DNA from 3 places in the Nesterenkonia sp. NBAIMH1 genome. Region 3 is predicted to be linked to each of the others. Evidence: riboswitches for the same ligand, from Rfam matches in the RefSeq annotation. Region 3 holds a riboswitch; each other region holds the start of a gene.

Region 1 (4,994 bases), 280 kb from region 3:
GCCGCCTTCGAACCAGCGCATCGAAGGACCCCGTCGGGTCTCCGGGTTCGGCGGCTCCCATGTGCGCAGGGTATGCCAGCCGGTGTCCCACTCGAGGAGCCCGGCCGCACGCTCCCAGTGCGCGAGGCGCTCCGCCTCGGAGGAGGGCTCGGGCCACGAGAGCACATCGGCAGAGAGGGGGTGGTGGTGAGTGCGGGCAGCGTCCGGCATGTGCGGCCTCCTTCGGCTCAGGCCCAGGTCTTGAGCGCTTTGCGCTCGACCAGGCCGAGCAGCGCATCTGTTGTTTTGCCCAGGACGGCCAGCAGCACGATGGCGAGCAGCAGCCGGTCCACGCGACCGTTGCTCTGCGACTCCGTGAGCAGGAAGCCCAGCCCTTCGGCCGCGGCGAGCAGCTCAGCGGCCACCAGGAACAGCCAGGACTGTGCCAGCGCCAGCCGCAGCCCGGAGAACACCGGGGGCACGACGGCGGGCAGCTGGACGGTCGCCAGCAGACGCACTCCGTGGAACCCGAAGGCGCGGCCGGCCTCCACCAGCTGGGCGTCCACGTGGCGGAGCGCCGAGTGCACCGAGGTGAAGACGGGGAAGAAGGCGCCGATGGCGATGAGCAGGTATTTTCCGTCCTCACCGATGCCGATCCAGAGCAGGATCAGGGGCACCCATGCCAGGGACGGCACGGCACGGAAGGCCCCGACAGTGGGGTGCAGCAGCGCATCGGCCGCTCGGGACAGGCCCAGCAGCGAGCCGAGCACCAGTCCCGCCCCGGCGCCGAGGGCGAAGCCGACCAGCACACGCTGCACGGAGATGCCGATATGGCCTGCGAGGGCGCCGGACTCCAGCAGAGCCTGACCGGCTTCGACGACCGCGACCGGGGAGGGCAGCTGAATGGGGGTGAAGATCCCCAGGGCGTCCGTGACCAGCCACCACAGGGCGACGAGCGCCACCGGGACGATCGCGCCGACAAGGACCCTTGAGGCCCCGTTGAGGCCGGAGCGGGAGCGCGACGGCTTCGACCCCTGATCAGCCGTGGCCGGCGCGGGCGCGGCTGCGAACCCGGCGGTGCTCGCAGCCGCAGGAGGCGTGTGCTCGGTGGGGGCCGGGCTCATGCGTCCTCGTCCTCCTGAATCTCCGCCTGCTCGGCTGCGTCGTCAGTGCCCTCAGCATCGGTGGCCTCAGCCGCTTCCGCGTACTCGGGCCAGAAGAGCTCCTCGAGGGCCTCGTCGACCTGCTCCTCGGAGTCGACGTCGCCGGTCTCGACGAAGAAGGGGCCCACCGGCTCCAGGGCGGCGCGCAGGTCTTCGCCCGGCACCGGGCTGATGTCGAAGTTCACGCGGTCGGCGATCACCAGCTCTGCGACGTCGAGATCGATGCTTGCGTACTCGGCGAGGATCTCCGCGGTCTCCTGGGGGTTCTCCTCGGCCCACTGCCGGGCCTGCTCGTACACGTTGACGACCGTCTGAGCGACCTCCGGGTGGTTCTCCAGGAAGTCTCCGGTCGCGTTGACGGTGGAGTAGGTGTTGAAGTCGACCTCCCTGGAGAACAGCTCGGCTCCGCCGAGCTCGGCGTCGCCCATGATCGGGTCTAGGCCGGCCCAGGCATCGACGTCGCCGTTCTCCAACGCCTGACGGCCGTCTGCGTGCTGCAGGGCCTGAACCTCAATGTCGTCGAGGGAGAGGCCCGCCTCGTCCAGCGAACGGGCGAGGAAGAAGAACGGGTCGGTGGCCAGCGTCGCCGCCACGGAGGCGCCCTCGAGGTCCTCCACGCTCTCGATGTCGGAGTCTTCACTGGTGACCAGTGCGGACCACTCGGGCTGCGACTCCACGTAGAAGGTGTGCGTGTCGGCGCCGACGGAGCGGTTCAGCAGGGCGGCGGAGCCTGCGGTCGAGCCGACGTGCAGCTCATCGGCGCGGAGGTACTCGTTCGCCTGGTTGGAGCCGTGGGACTGGATCCACTGCACGTCGGTGCCGATCTCCTCCAGCTCCTCCTCCAGCCAGCCGTGCTCCAGGATCACCAGGGACAGCGGGTTGTAGGTGGCGAAGTCGATGTTCAGGGTGTCCAGCTCCCCGTCTGCGTCATCGCCGCAGGCGGACAGCGCGAGCAGCGCGGCTGTCCCGAGTGCGGTGACGGAGGCGGCGGAGCGGGAGAAGGAGGTGGGCATGGGGGAGCCTTTCAAAGTGTCGTTCGGCGAGGTGGGCGGACCTGTGCGAGGCAGGCCCAAAGAATGCAGAGGGGTGTGCGGGCGTGGTCAGTGGGCGTCGACGCCGAGGCCTGCGTACAGCTGCGACTTCAGCTCGGCCAGGTCGGCGGAGGCCCGATCGCGGGGGCGGCGTCCCGGCACGGTCAGCAGCCGCTTGGCGGTGGCTCCCTCGGCCGCGGCGCCGTCGTCCTTGCCCAGCAGAAGAATCCGGTCGGCCAGCTGCAGAGACTCGTCGACGTCGTGGGTGACGAGGAGCACCGTCGTCCCTGTCTGGGCGTGGATGTCCAGGAGCAGATCCTGCATCTTGAGCCGGGTGAGGGCATCGAGTGCGCCGAAGGGCTCGTCGAGCAGGAGAACGCCGGGCCGGCGTGCCAGGGCGCGGGCCAGCGAGGCCCGCTGGGCCATGCCCCCGGAGATCTCCCGGGGCTTCAGATGCGCGCGCTCGGCGAGCCCGACCAGCTCCAGCAGCTCGTCGACCCGGGCCCTGCCCTCGGCCTTGGACAGCTCGCGGGGCAGTCCGAGCTCAATGTTCCTGCGCACCGAGCGCCAGGGGAGCAGGCGAGGCTCCTGGAATCCGACGGCGGTGCGGTCGTCATAGGGCTGCACGGGCTTCCCCGCGATGGTCAGCTCACCGGTGAAGCCGGTGTCGAGACCCGCCAGGGCGCGGAGCAGGGTGGATTTGCCGCAGCCTGAGGTCCCCAGGATCGCGAGGACCTCGCCGGGGGCGATCTCCAGGCTGATGTCGCGCAGCACGGGGCGGCCGCCGAAGCTGCGGCCCACACCGGCGAACCGGACGTTCAGCGAATCGAAGGCGGCCTGCGGGGCGGCGGAATGCGTTGAGGGCTCCCCAGGCGAGGTCGGCGCCTCAAGGGTCGCAGAAGCAGTCATGCGAGAATTCACTCCCATCGTCCCTGGCATTAGCACCGAGCCCGCAGAGAAGCTCTGCAGTGGTTGCTGCGGCGTCGTCGAGCCAGATCTCTCAGCCGCTCCGGATGGATACGCCTATGACTGTACGCCAGAGCCGAGTCCGCGCACAAAAACCGGGTCACAAACGTCACACTGCGCGTCTGGGGCGGGGCGCGGCCCGCAGAGGACCACGCCCCGCCCCAGACGCGTCGTGGGGCTTGCCGCCTACTGCTGCCCGCGGGTCACGGGCCAGCCTTTGGAAGCGCTGGTGCTGCCCGTGCGCCTCCGCCCGGCGGTGTCCATCTCCTCGCAGATCTTCTTGATGGACGCCAGGCACTTCTGATTCTGCACGTCGGAGACGTCCTCGGGGTCTTCGCCTGCGTAGAGCCGTCCGAGCACGCGGCTGATGACCTGGTGCTCCTTGTCCTTGGGCATGTCCAGCACGGGGATGATCTTCCGCGGCACCGCTTCCTCGGAGACCTTCTGGGCGACCAGTGCCTGGACGGAGTCGACCATCTTCCGCTCGCCCGGGGGGATCGAACGGGTCTGGGAGCCGTCGTCGGGCGGCAGTCGGGTGGCGTTGACCTCCTCGCGCGCCTCGGGCGTCAGCACGACGAACGCCACCGGGATCGTGCCGGCTTCCGCGTCGCCGATGGAGCAGACGCCGGATTCGAGCACGCTCTCGTGCGAGTTCATGGCGTCACGGATGTCGTTGAGGTGAATCTCCTGGCCGTTGACGGTGATCTCGTCGTCGTGCACGGCTTCGAGATCCTCTTCGGCGGGATCGGTGCGGAACCGCGGCTCCTCCGTCGTCGCCCGATCAGGACCCGTTGTCGTGCGGTCTGTGGTGCTCATCGCTCGGCCTCTCCTCGAACATCATGCGGAGTGTGTCATGCACAAGGTGGCAGACCTGTCTGAGTGTGGCCTCAGCGTCTGGTCCATGCTCCCTCACACGGTCGTCGACTCATGAGGGACGGTCGAGCGTCGCCCGCACGGCCAGATGATCGGACGGAAAGGCGTTGCCCCTCTGGTCAGGGATGTGGCGCGCTGGACCCCCATAGTCGCAGAAGCCCTCATCTGCGGCGGTGTCGGACGCGTCTGCCGCCCCGCCCAGATGGTCCGCTGCGACCACGTTCAGACCCCTGGCGAAGATGAAGTCGATGCGATCGCGAGGCTCGGTCTCCAGGGACTCGATCTGGGACCAGGTCAGCCCCGGCGCCCGAGCGGGATCGGGATGCACTGCGCGGAACGCGTCGGTGAAGCCGGCCTTCAGGAGCGCGTCCGTGGCGGGCCACTGAGCCGCAGGACGGTGGGAGCCGTCCCAGTCCAGGGGTGAGGGAACGTTGAAGTCTCCGGCGATGATGACCGGCATGTCGCCGAGCTCCTGGAGGAGCCGATCGGTCTCGGCCAGGATCTGCTGCGCCTGCTGGGTGCGCTGGGCCTCGCCCGGCTGGGCGAAGACCGACTCGGCCGCACGGGGCAGGTCATCTCGTCGGTACGGGCTGTAGTCGGAGGAGGCCAGGTGGACGGACCAGGCCAGCACCTCGCCGAGACGCGTCTGGACAGCGGCTGCCGTCGCGAAGGGCTCCGTGCTGGTCTGCAGGAGCCGGATGGGGGAGGCGCTGAGCACAGCACAGTTGAAGTCCTGCTGGGCTGCGGTCATCCCCGCCGATCGCGCCAAGCGGATGCCTGCGGTGCCATAGCACTCCTGCAGGAGAACGATGTCGGCGTCCTCGGCCGCGAGCACAGCTGCCTGCTTGGCGGCGGAGTCGTCGACCTCTCTGCCGCCGAACCAGAGGTTCCAGGTGAAGACCTTCAGGGTCCGCAGCTCTCGGAGCTTCTGCTCGACGGCCTGCTCGGGGGTCATCCCGTCCGCCTGCTGCTGGTCCAGGGG
Region 2 (4,994 bases), 1.1 Mb from region 3:
GGCGCTGGCCGCAGACAGACGGGGTGAAGAGCGGAGGCGGGGGGATTTGAACCCCCGATCCCCGGTTAAGGGGATCCTTCATTAGCAGTGAAGTCCGTTCGGCCGCTCCGGCACGCCTCCTTCGCATCAGGCGCCGGTCTCCCGGCATCCGTGCCTATCCAGGGTAGCGGTCGTGACTCCATGGAGCAAAGCACGCCCCTTCCCCGCACTAAGGTGGTGCCCTGTGACTGAGTACGCGATCGCCGTCGTCGGGGCAGGACCCCGCGGGACCTCCTTCCTGGAGCGCCTCCTCGCCCGCGTCGAGAGCACAGGGCTGCCCGCCCGCGGCCTGCGCGTCGTCGTGGCGGATCCTGCGCCCCACGGGGCAGGCAGAGTGTGGGATCCCGCTCAGTCCCCCCTCTACCTCATGAACACCCCGGCAGCCTTTCCCACCGCGGCGCCCGTCGCAGGAACCCAGGAGAGGCTGGCCGCCTCCTCATGCTCGGCCAGCTTTCTGCAGTGGTGGACCCAGCACGGGGCAGACCGCGACGTCAGAGACGCAGCCGGCACATGGTTTCCCTCCCGCAGCGAATACGGGCAGTACCTGACGTGGCTGCACCACCGCGTCGTCGAAGCTCTCGAAGGAGCCGGCGTCACCGTCGACCGCGTGCACCAGCGCATCCTCAGCCTCGCCTGCGAAGCCCCAGCACGCGCCGTCACCCTCCAGCTGCAGGACCGCCTCGACACGGTGGACGCAGCCGTTCTCAGCCTCGGCCACGTGCCCGCCGACCTCAGCGCAGACCCGATGCGGGCCGCGCTCGCCGATTCCGCGTCCGGCCATGGGCTCCACTATCAGCCGCCGGCGATCCCCACCGACGTGGATCTGGACGCGCTCCCAGCCGCCGCCCCCATTCTGGTGCGAGGCATGGGGCTGAACTTCTTCGACCTCATGATCGCCGTCACCGTCGGGCGGGGAGGCCGGTTCCGCACCCGCCCGGGCGCCGCTCCGGGCCAGCAGCTGGAGTACATCGCCTCCGGGGAGGAGCCGCGCCTCATCGCCGGTGCGCGGCGAGGAACCCCATACCGGTCCAAGACCACGGCCCCGGGATTTCTGCCTGAGGGCACGGCGCTGACCCATTTCAGCCCAGAGGCCGTGCGCGGACTGGCCCAGCAGCACGGACCACTCGACTTCGAAGAGCACCTGCTTCCGCTGATCATGGCCGACGTCCAGGCCACCTACAGCTCCTTCGGCGGGGCGGGCACCTTCGACCCCAGGGCCTACGCAGCCCCCTTCCACGGTCGTCGATTCTCCGACCGGGACGAGCACCGCGCCGCCGTGCTCGACTGGCTGGAGCAGGACGCCGCCTCCTCGGCGGCCGCCGAGGGATCCCCCGAGAAGCTTGCTGTGAAGACGCTCCACGCTGCGCGGTTCGCGCTCAAGGCGGTGCTCACGGAGGGCCTCGTCGACGAAGCCAGCCGGACCGCGCAGATCGAGCCGTGGTTCGAGCCCCTCTCCGAAGGCCTCGCGTCCGGCGCCCCCGTCCAGCGGACCGAGGAGATGGCGGCCCTGGTACGGGCAGGCCTCATCGAGGTGCTCGGTCCCAGCCCGATCTTCGCCGTGGACTCCTCCGCCGGGCTGTTCGCAGCCCGATCCCCGCAGGTGCCCGACGTGCAGCACACCGCCTCGCACCTGATCGAAGCGATGATGCCGCCCAACCGTGTGGGACAGGCGGATGAGCCCCTGATCCGGACGCTGCTGCGCAGCGGAGAAGCGCGGCCCGCCGTGCTGGCAGGTGCCGAGCACAAGGGCTTCGACGTCAGCCCCAGCCCCCATCGCCTTCTGAGCACCGCCGGCGAGGTCCAGCCGATCCACGTCCTCGGCCTGCAGCTGTCCTCCGCCCAGTGGGGCACGGCCATCGCTGCCGAGACCGGAGGCGACCCGCGCACCACGGCGAGCACTCTGGCCGACGCAGAGGCTGCGGCTGCTCACGTGATGGACCTCGCGCACCGCACTTGAATGTCGCCGCCTGGTTCCGGCACACTTGGGACAAGGTCAAGAGTGCCAGCGTCAAACCCCGGTTTGCTGGCCGGCAACCCTCCAGTTCGCGGTGGGGTGCCCCGGGTGATGACCTGGCCGACCCCTAGGCCGGGGCCGGCAAGCGCGGACCTTTCCAGCGCGCTCTGCCTCGATCGGCAGACTGCGCAGGAGCAGGTCTAAAGGACACACGAGGAACCTTCATGACCGAATTCGAAACACGGCTGCTGCAGGCTGCCGCTGACACCGACGCCCCCACTCCCGCACTCGAGCAGACGCTCGCCTCGCTGGAATCCGGCCACCAGGCGCGCGCCGTCGCGCACGGGCCCGACGCCCTGGCACTTGCCGTGCTGCACGTCGCCGAGCCCGGCACCAGCGTCCTGGTGACCCCATCGATGTTCGCCGGGAACCGGGAGACCTTCGTCGCGCTCCTGCCCCGCTACGGCGTCGACGCCGAGGTGGTCGAAGATCCCGACGACGCCGCCTCCTGGGCCGCCCACCTGAGTCCCAGCACAGCTGCGCTGCTCGGAGAGACCATCGCCGACCCGCGGGGCGACGTCTTCGCCTTCGCCGAGATCTCGGAGCTCGCCCGTCAGGCCGACGCGGCACTGATCATCGACAACACCCTCGCCACCCCCTTCCTGGCCAGACCGGTGGAGCAGGGCGCGGATCTTGTGGTGCACACCAGCCTCGATCTGCTCGCCGGACGCGGCGGTCAGGCCGGAGGCGTGATCGTCGACGCCGGCACAGTGGAGCCCGCTGCGCGGGAGCAGCTCACACGCGCACCGGCCGGCTACCCGCAGCAGGTGCGGCTGCCCGACGTGGTCGCCGAGCAGGTGATCCGAGGGCTCGAGTCCCTGGCAGCGCGAGTCCGCCAGCAGAACGAGACCGCCCAGCGGATCGCCGAGCACCTTCAGGGCCGCCCCGGGGTGCACCGTGCCTACTACGCCGGACTGGAGACCAGCCCATGCGCGGAGCGCGCCCGGGACTACCTGCCTGCCGGCGTCGGCGCGGCGCTGGCCTTCGAGGTCAGGGCAGGCCGAAGCGCGCAGGCGCAGCACGAGGCCGCTCAAGAGCTTGTGCGAGCGCTGCGGGTGTTTTCCCGGCGCGGGAGCACCGGCGGCATCCGTGCCCTGGCCGACCACCCCGCAGGGTCCACCCATGCCCGCCTCGCCGACCATGAGCGGGATGCTGCCGGCATTCGGCCGGGCATGGTGCGGCTGTTCGTGGGCCTGGAGCATGCTGATGACCTGATCGCGGACCTCGACGCATCGCTGGAAGCGTGTGCAGTCGCCGATGACGCGTACGCCGCGTCGGGAGCCCTGGCCTAAGGTGTTGATGTGCTGACCCAGAACTCTGCCGGCGGTGCGCCCGGCCGCGGCGCGGGATCGCCGGCTGCCCCTCTGGCCAACGACTACGGCCACCACCGGCCCGGCGCGCTGAGCGCCGCCGAGGTCGGCGCCTACGACTTCGAGACCGGCGGGCACCTGCCCGAGGTGACCCTGGCCTACGAGACCTGGGGCACCCTCAACGCGGCAGGCGACAATGCTGTGCTCGTCGCTCACGCCCTCACGGGGGACTCCCATGTGGCGTCGACGCGCCAGGACCCGGAAGCAGGCTGGTGGCAGTCGCTCGTGGGACCCGGTCGGCCGATCGATACGCGCACATGGTTCGTGGTCGCCCCGGCGATGGTCGGCGGGTGCTACGGCTCGACCGGCCCCGGCTCACCGGACAGCACCGGGGTGCCGTGGGGCTCCAGATTTCCCTTTGTGACGATCCGCGACTCTGTGCATCTCGAGCGCCGCCTGCTGGAGCAGCTCGGAGTGTCGCGGCTGCATGCGGTCATCGGGGGGTCAATGGGAGGCGCCCGGGCGCTCGAATGGGCTGCGACCTGCCCCGACCTGGTCGACGGGGTGGGGGTCTTCGCGTGCGGCGCAGCCTCGACGGCGGAGCAGATCGCCTTCGGGCAGACGCAGGTCCTTGCCATCCGCAACGACCGGCACTTCCACGGAGGCGACTACTACGCCGGGCCCCGTCCGGAGGCAGGGCTGCAGCTGGCACGCCGCATCGCGCACATCACCTACCGCACCGGCGCTGACCTGCATGAACGCTTCGGGCGCACCCGCCAGGGCGCGGAGGACCCGTTCGGCTCCCCTCGGAGCCTCTCGCGGGCGGGCCGCTACCAGGTGGAGTCCTATATGGACTATCACGGTCGGAAGCTCTCCGACCGCTTCGACCCCAACGCCTACCTGACGCTGGCCGAGGCGCTCATCAGCCACGACGTGGGCCGAGGCCGGGGAGGCGCACGCGCCGCACTGGCGGGAGTCCGGGCCCGCGCCTTCGTCGTCGCCGTCGACTCTGACCGGCTCTACTACCCCAGCGAGTCCCACGAGCTGGCCGATATGCTGCCCGGCGCAGACGGGGCCCACGTCATCTCATCGCCCATCGGCCACGACGGCTTCCTCACCAGCCCCGAGCAGCTGGGCGCAGAGCTGCGTGAGGCTCTCGCCCTCTGACCCGGAGACCATCCGGAGCGCGGTCTGAGACCCTCGTCCCTGTGAAGTAAGGTGGCCCACATGACTGACAAGAGCTCGAAGCCCGAGCGCGGCAAGGCATCAGCCCCCGTCGCGATGGGCGGCATGGCAACCGGCGCGATTCCGGTGGTGCCCCGAAAGAAGAGCAGCGCCGGCACACCCGATTCCGCTGACGACAAGCAGGACTGAACCGGCCTTGCGGCCGCAGGAGGTGGCGTGAGGCTCAGCGAATTCAACGACGCGTCGGCCGATCAGGCCGGTGAGGTGCTGAGCACGTGCGCGCCTGTCGCATCGTGGAGAGCGGGCCTGCTGGCCCGCCGGCCCTACGCATCGTTCGACGAGCTCAGCCGTACCGCCGCCGACCTTGCAGAGGGTTGGACGGACCAGGAGGTGGACGCCGCCCTGGCGCATCACCCCCGCATCGGTGAGAAGGTCTCAGGAGATGA
Region 3 (4,994 bases):
AATCCGCCATCGACGACCGGCTTCCCTTCACAGGCTGATGAAGCCCCTGGCCAGGGAGGTCGCATGCCGCCCACTGCTGTAGGACTCGTCGGAGCAGGCCGCATCGGGACGATGCATGCCGCACATCTGAGCCTGCTCGCCCCCGACGGCGTCGAGCTGATCGTGGCCGACATCGACTCCGCGCGGTCGCAGCAGGTCGCCGGGCAGCTGGGAGCGCGTGCCGCACCCTCGGTCGACGCCCTCTTCGACATGCCGCTGGACGGGCTCGTGATCGCCGTGGGCACCGCCCACCACGCACCGCTGATCGTGCGGGCGGCGCACGCGGCCATCCCGGTGCTGTGCGAGAAGCCGCTGGCGGAGTCGACCGCCGCATCGGAGCAGGTGCTGCGCGTCATCGAGGAGACCGGCGCCGCGGTCCAGGTGGGCCATCAGCGCAGGCTCGACGCCGGCTACGTCCAGGCCAAGCGGGCCTACGAGAACGGGGACCTCGGCTGGCTGCACACGATCCGTGCCATCACCGCCGATATGCGGCCCCCTCCCGTTGAGTTCATCGCCGGATCAGGCGGCCTGTTCCGCGACTGCTCCGTGCATGACTTCGACGCCCTGCAGTGGCTCACCGGCCAGCAGATCGTCGAGGTCTGCGCGCGGGGGTCCAACAACGGCGACCCCGCCATCGGCGAGGTGGGGGACGTGGACTCGGCCACCGCACTGATCACCCTCGACGACGGAACGCTGGGGTCGGTGTCAGCGACCCGCTACAACGGAGCGGGCCACGATGTTCGCCTCGAACTGCACGGGTCCGCCGGCACGGTGCACGTGGGACTCGACGCGAGCTACTCGGGAGTCTCCGCGGAGCCCGGGTTCGTCTTTCCCGCCGACATCCCGCACCGCACGTTCCATGAACGGTTCGCTGAGGCCTACCGTGCGGAGATCCGAGCCTTCGTGCAGCTCGCGCGCGGAGAAGGCCCGAACCCCTGCCCCGCGGCGGAGGCCGTGGATGCGTCACGGGTCGCCGATGCCGCACAGCTGTCCCTTGAGACAGGCCGAGCCGAGCGCGTGCGACGATGAGATCGCCCCAGGCGAGTCCGGCAGGCATCAGCGCACCGCGGTGTCCTCCGAGCTCGGAGGCGCCCGTGGGGTCTGTCTCGGAATGTGACAGGCGTTTTGCCCGCTCTGACGGCGCGGACGTAGTCTCGGGAATGAACATTTCGACCGGCTCTGCGGTCTGGCTGCCGATACGAGCGATGGGAGTTGATCGGTATGATCACCGCTGCCCGTGATGACGGCGCCGAAGACATCCCCGCGCCTGCGGAGTTCGACCCGTTGGAGCTCAGAAAGGCCCTGGGGCAGTTCCCGCAGGGCATCGTCGCGGTGGCGGCCGAAGTCGACGGACACCCGGAAGTCCTCGTGGCCTCCAGCTTCACCGTGGGGGTCTCCCTGGAGCCCCCGCTGGTGACCGTCGCGGTGCAGCACACCTCCTCCACCTGGCCCAAGCTGCGTGACCGGGCGTCCCGCTTGGGGATCTCGGTGCTGGGTGCGCAGCAGTCCGAGCTCACCCGCCAGCTGGCCTCCACGGATCGTGCCGGCCGCTTCCACGGGGTGGAACGCAGGATCGACGGTGAACGGGCGCTGGTCCTGGAGGGCTCTCCGCTGTGGTTCACCACGCGCATGCACAGCCAGTTCACCGCCGGCGACCACGACGTGGCCGTCCTGGAGATCCTCGACTTCGGCTACGACGAAGCCTCCGAGGGGCTGGTCTTCCACCAGAGCCGGTTCAAGGGCCTCACCCCGCTGGAGTGAGCTCAGCAGCCTCACCGAACAGGTCGGCGCAACGGCGCGCAATATATGTGCTCGCATTTTGTTCATGCGCGGCGTGTGAACGTAGAGTCTCCGCTGTAACCATCCAGAGCGACTGAGGGACCTGGCCCGACGACGACGCAGCAACCTGGATCTCCGCATTGCCCTCATCGGCTGCGGGAATCCTTCGGTGCTAACGCCAGGACCGATGGAGAGTGCTTCATGATTTCGCTACGCCATGTCTCGACTGCCTTCGCGGCTCGCGGCAAGGAGCCTGTCCGGGCGGTGCAGGACGTCAGCCTGGAGATTCCCCGCGGCAGCATCCAAGGCATCATCGGATTCTCCGGCGCCGGAAAGTCCACCCTGCTGCGCAACATCAACCTCCTGGAGCGCCCCACGGAGGGCGAGGTCTGGGTCGGCGGCACCGAGCTGACCGGGCTGAAGCACGAGCAGCTGCGCCAGGCCCGCCACCAGATCGGCATGGTCTTTCAGGGCTTCAACCTGGTCAACAACCTCACCGTGGCCCAGAACGTGGAGCTCTCACTGAAGTTCGCCGGCCAGAAGGACAAGAGGCAGCGCCGGCGTCGGGCCGCCGAGGCGCTGGAGATCGTCGACATCTCCCCCAAGGCGAAGAACTACCCCGCCCAGCTCTCCGGCGGCCAGAAGCAGCGGGTGGCCATCGCCCGCGCGCTGGCCACCCAGCCGGACGTGCTGCTGTGCGATGAGCCCACCAGCGCCCTGGACCCCTTCACCACCGCCACCGTGCTGCAGTACCTCGCTGACGTGAACCGTGAGTTCGGAATCACCGTGGTGATCGTCACCCACGAGATGGAGGTCATCAAGGCCTTGGCGGACCACGTAGCGGTCATGGAGGACGGAGCTGTGGTGGAGCAGTTCCCCGCCGCAGAGCTCGGCCGCGAGGACTTCGCCCCGAGAACCTCCATCGGGCGGTATCTGACCTCCGACGGCATCAGCGTGAATCGCGACGGCCGCACAGTCCCCGCCGCCGCGGCTGAGGATGATCAGGACACCTTCGAAGAGATCGCCGACGAGCGGGACCAGAAGATCTTCGCCGCCGTCGAAGGGGGTGTTCGCTGATGAACCTCCAGCTCATCATCGACCGCATCCCGGAGATCAACCACGCGATGCTGGAGACGTTCGCCATGATCGGGGTCTCCATCCCGCTGGCAGTGCTCCTGGGCACCCCATTGGGCATCTGGCTGTGGAGCCACGCCCCCGGCGGGCTGAAGCCCACGCCCAAGAGCCACACGGTGGTCTCTGCGATCGTCAACATGGTCCGCTCCTTCCCGTTCCTCATCCTGCTGATCGCCCTGATCCCGTTCACCCGGTTCATCGTGGGCACGTCGGTGGGAACGGCCGCGGTGATCGTTCCCCTGACGATCAACGCCATCCCATACTTCGCGCGTCTCGTGGAGCAGAACATCACACAGCTGGGCTCCGGCGCCGTGGAGGCCTCCCGAGCGATGGGTGCCACCAGCGGGCAGATCATCCGCAGCGTGCTGCTGGTGGATGCCAAACCCGCCCTCATCGGCTCCATGACCATCACCACGGTCAGCTTCATCTCCTACTCCGCGATGTCCGGCCTGGTGGGCGGAGGCGGCATCGGCGACCTCGCCATCCGCTACGGCTACTACCGGTACGAGACCGAAACCATGATCGTGGCCTGCATCCTCATGGTGCTCCTCGTCAGCATCGTCCAGTACGGCGGCACCCGCATCGCCCGCATGACGGACAAACGCGTCTCCGCCTGAGAGACATCCCTCACTCGCCCCGCAGAGCAGCAGAAAGAGAACACCCCTATGCCTTCTTCCGTCCACCGTGCCCACCCTCGGCTCCTCAGCATCGCCGCCCTGACCGCGGCCGGAGCCCTGACCGCCACCGGCTGCGGCCTCGTCGAGGATGAGGACACCATCAGCATCATGGTCACCGAATCCGCCCCCTTCCAGGAGCCCACCGAGATCGCGGTGGAGCTGCTGGAGGACGAGGGCTACGAGGTGGACGTCAACTACGTCACGGACATCAATCAGCCCAACCAGGTGGTCCACAACGGCGAGTACAGCGCCAACTACTTCCAGCACCTGGCCTTCCTGAACAACTTCAACCAGTCCAACGAGACTGAGGTGGAGCCGCTGTTCAGCGTCTACTACGCACCGGCCGGCCTCTTCAGCCTGGAGCACGACTCCCTGGAGGATCTCCCCGACGGCGCCCAGATCAACCTGCCGGTGGACCCCTCCAACAATGGCCGTGCCCTCCAGCTCCTGGCCGATGAGGGCCTGATCGAGATCGATGACGAGGTCTCCGTCATCGAACTGACTCAGAACCACATCACGGAGAACCCCCGGGGCTTCGAGTTCGTCGAGACCGACCAGCAGCAGGGGGCCGCCTCCCTGCCCGATGTCGACGCCGGGTTCGCCTTCGTCCGCCTCGTCGCCGAAGCCGGCCACGATGTCGACGACACGCTGCTGGCCATTGAGGACGGACGCGACGAGGTGCGCATCCCCTTCACCTGTGTGGTGGCCGCGGCGCCGGACAGCGTGACCGATGAGCAGGCCCAGGCCCTGCAGGACGCCTTCCAGTCGGAGGAGGTCGAGCAGTGGTTCCATGAGTACCAGGGCGGCGTGATCGACTACGTCGACGACATCACCCTGGAGAACAGCGACGAGATCTGGACAGAGTTCACCGAGGGCGACGCATGAGGGCCGACGCTCCCAGCCGCAGGCCACCGGCACTGGCTGCCGCCGCTGGTGCCGCCGGTGCCGCGTCCCTGGCCGTCACCGGCTGCGGACTCATCGACGGGGATGACCAGACCATCACGATGGTGGTCACAGAGAATGCGCCCTTCCAGGAGCCCACCGAGATCGCCGAACAGCTGCTGGAGGAGGACGGGTGGGACGTGCAGACCACGTACGTCACTGACATCATCCAGCCCAACTACACGGTCGACAACGGCGAATACGACGTCAACTTTTTCCAGAACCTCACCTATCTCCTGCAGTTCAACGAGGACCACGACCTGGATCTGGAGCCGATCCTCTTCATGTTCGAGCAGCCCTCAGGCATCTACTCCCAGGAGCACAGCTCGCTGGAGGAGCTCCCCGACGGGGCGCAGGTGGCGCTGCCCGTGGACACCGCGAACAACGGGCGCGGCATCAGCCTGCTGGCCCGCGCCGGGCTCA

What was found. Region 3 has a riboswitch for S-adenosylmethionine ahead of FS388_RS03335 (methionine ABC transporter ATP-binding protein). Riboswitches for the same ligand answer to the same signal wherever they lie in the genome.
Region 1: another riboswitch for S-adenosylmethionine. It lies ahead of FS388_RS04610 (ABC transporter ATP-binding protein); the one in region 3 lies ahead of FS388_RS03335 (methionine ABC transporter ATP-binding protein).
Region 2: another riboswitch for S-adenosylmethionine. It lies ahead of FS388_RS08650 (PLP-dependent transferase); the one in region 3 lies ahead of FS388_RS03335 (methionine ABC transporter ATP-binding protein).

What each region holds. Positions count from the first base shown of each region.
Region 1 covers NZ_CP042335.1:992,180-997,173, reverse strand. Annotated here, with positions in the region: gene FS388_RS04625 (acetate--CoA ligase) at 1-210, opposite strand, end outside; gene FS388_RS04620 (ABC transporter permease) at 228-1,103, opposite strand; gene FS388_RS04615 (aliphatic sulfonate ABC transporter substrate-binding protein) at 1,100-2,155, opposite strand; gene FS388_RS04610 (ABC transporter ATP-binding protein) at 2,243-3,082, opposite strand; SAM riboswitch class I at 3,094-3,193, opposite strand; gene FS388_RS04605 (hypothetical protein) at 3,326-3,955, opposite strand; gene FS388_RS04600 (endonuclease/exonuclease/phosphatase family protein) at 4,065-4,994, opposite strand, start outside.
Region 2 covers NZ_CP042335.1:1,813,781-1,818,774, forward strand. Annotated here, with positions in the region: tRNA gene FS388_RS08640 (tRNA-Ser) at 32-120, opposite strand; gene FS388_RS08645 (FAD/NAD(P)-binding domain-containing protein) at 224-1,996, shown strand; SAM riboswitch class IV at 2,031-2,147, shown strand; gene FS388_RS08650 (PLP-dependent transferase) at 2,218-3,345, shown strand; gene FS388_RS08655 (homoserine O-acetyltransferase) at 3,418-4,530, shown strand; gene FS388_RS13070 (hypothetical protein) at 4,591-4,737, shown strand; gene uraD (2-oxo-4-hydroxy-4-carboxy-5-ureidoimidazoline decarboxylase) at 4,765-4,994, shown strand, end outside.
Region 3 covers NZ_CP042335.1:707,885-712,878, forward strand. Annotated here, with positions in the region: gene iolB (5-deoxy-glucuronate isomerase) at 1-38, shown strand, start outside; gene FS388_RS03325 (Gfo/Idh/MocA family oxidoreductase) at 64-1,068, shown strand; gene FS388_RS03330 (flavin reductase family protein) at 1,261-1,800, shown strand; SAM riboswitch class I at 1,897-2,012, shown strand; gene FS388_RS03335 (methionine ABC transporter ATP-binding protein) at 2,020-2,895, shown strand; gene FS388_RS03340 (methionine ABC transporter permease) at 2,895-3,569, shown strand; gene FS388_RS03345 (MetQ/NlpA family ABC transporter substrate-binding protein) at 3,618-4,514, shown strand; gene FS388_RS03350 (MetQ/NlpA family ABC transporter substrate-binding protein) at 4,511-4,994, shown strand, end outside.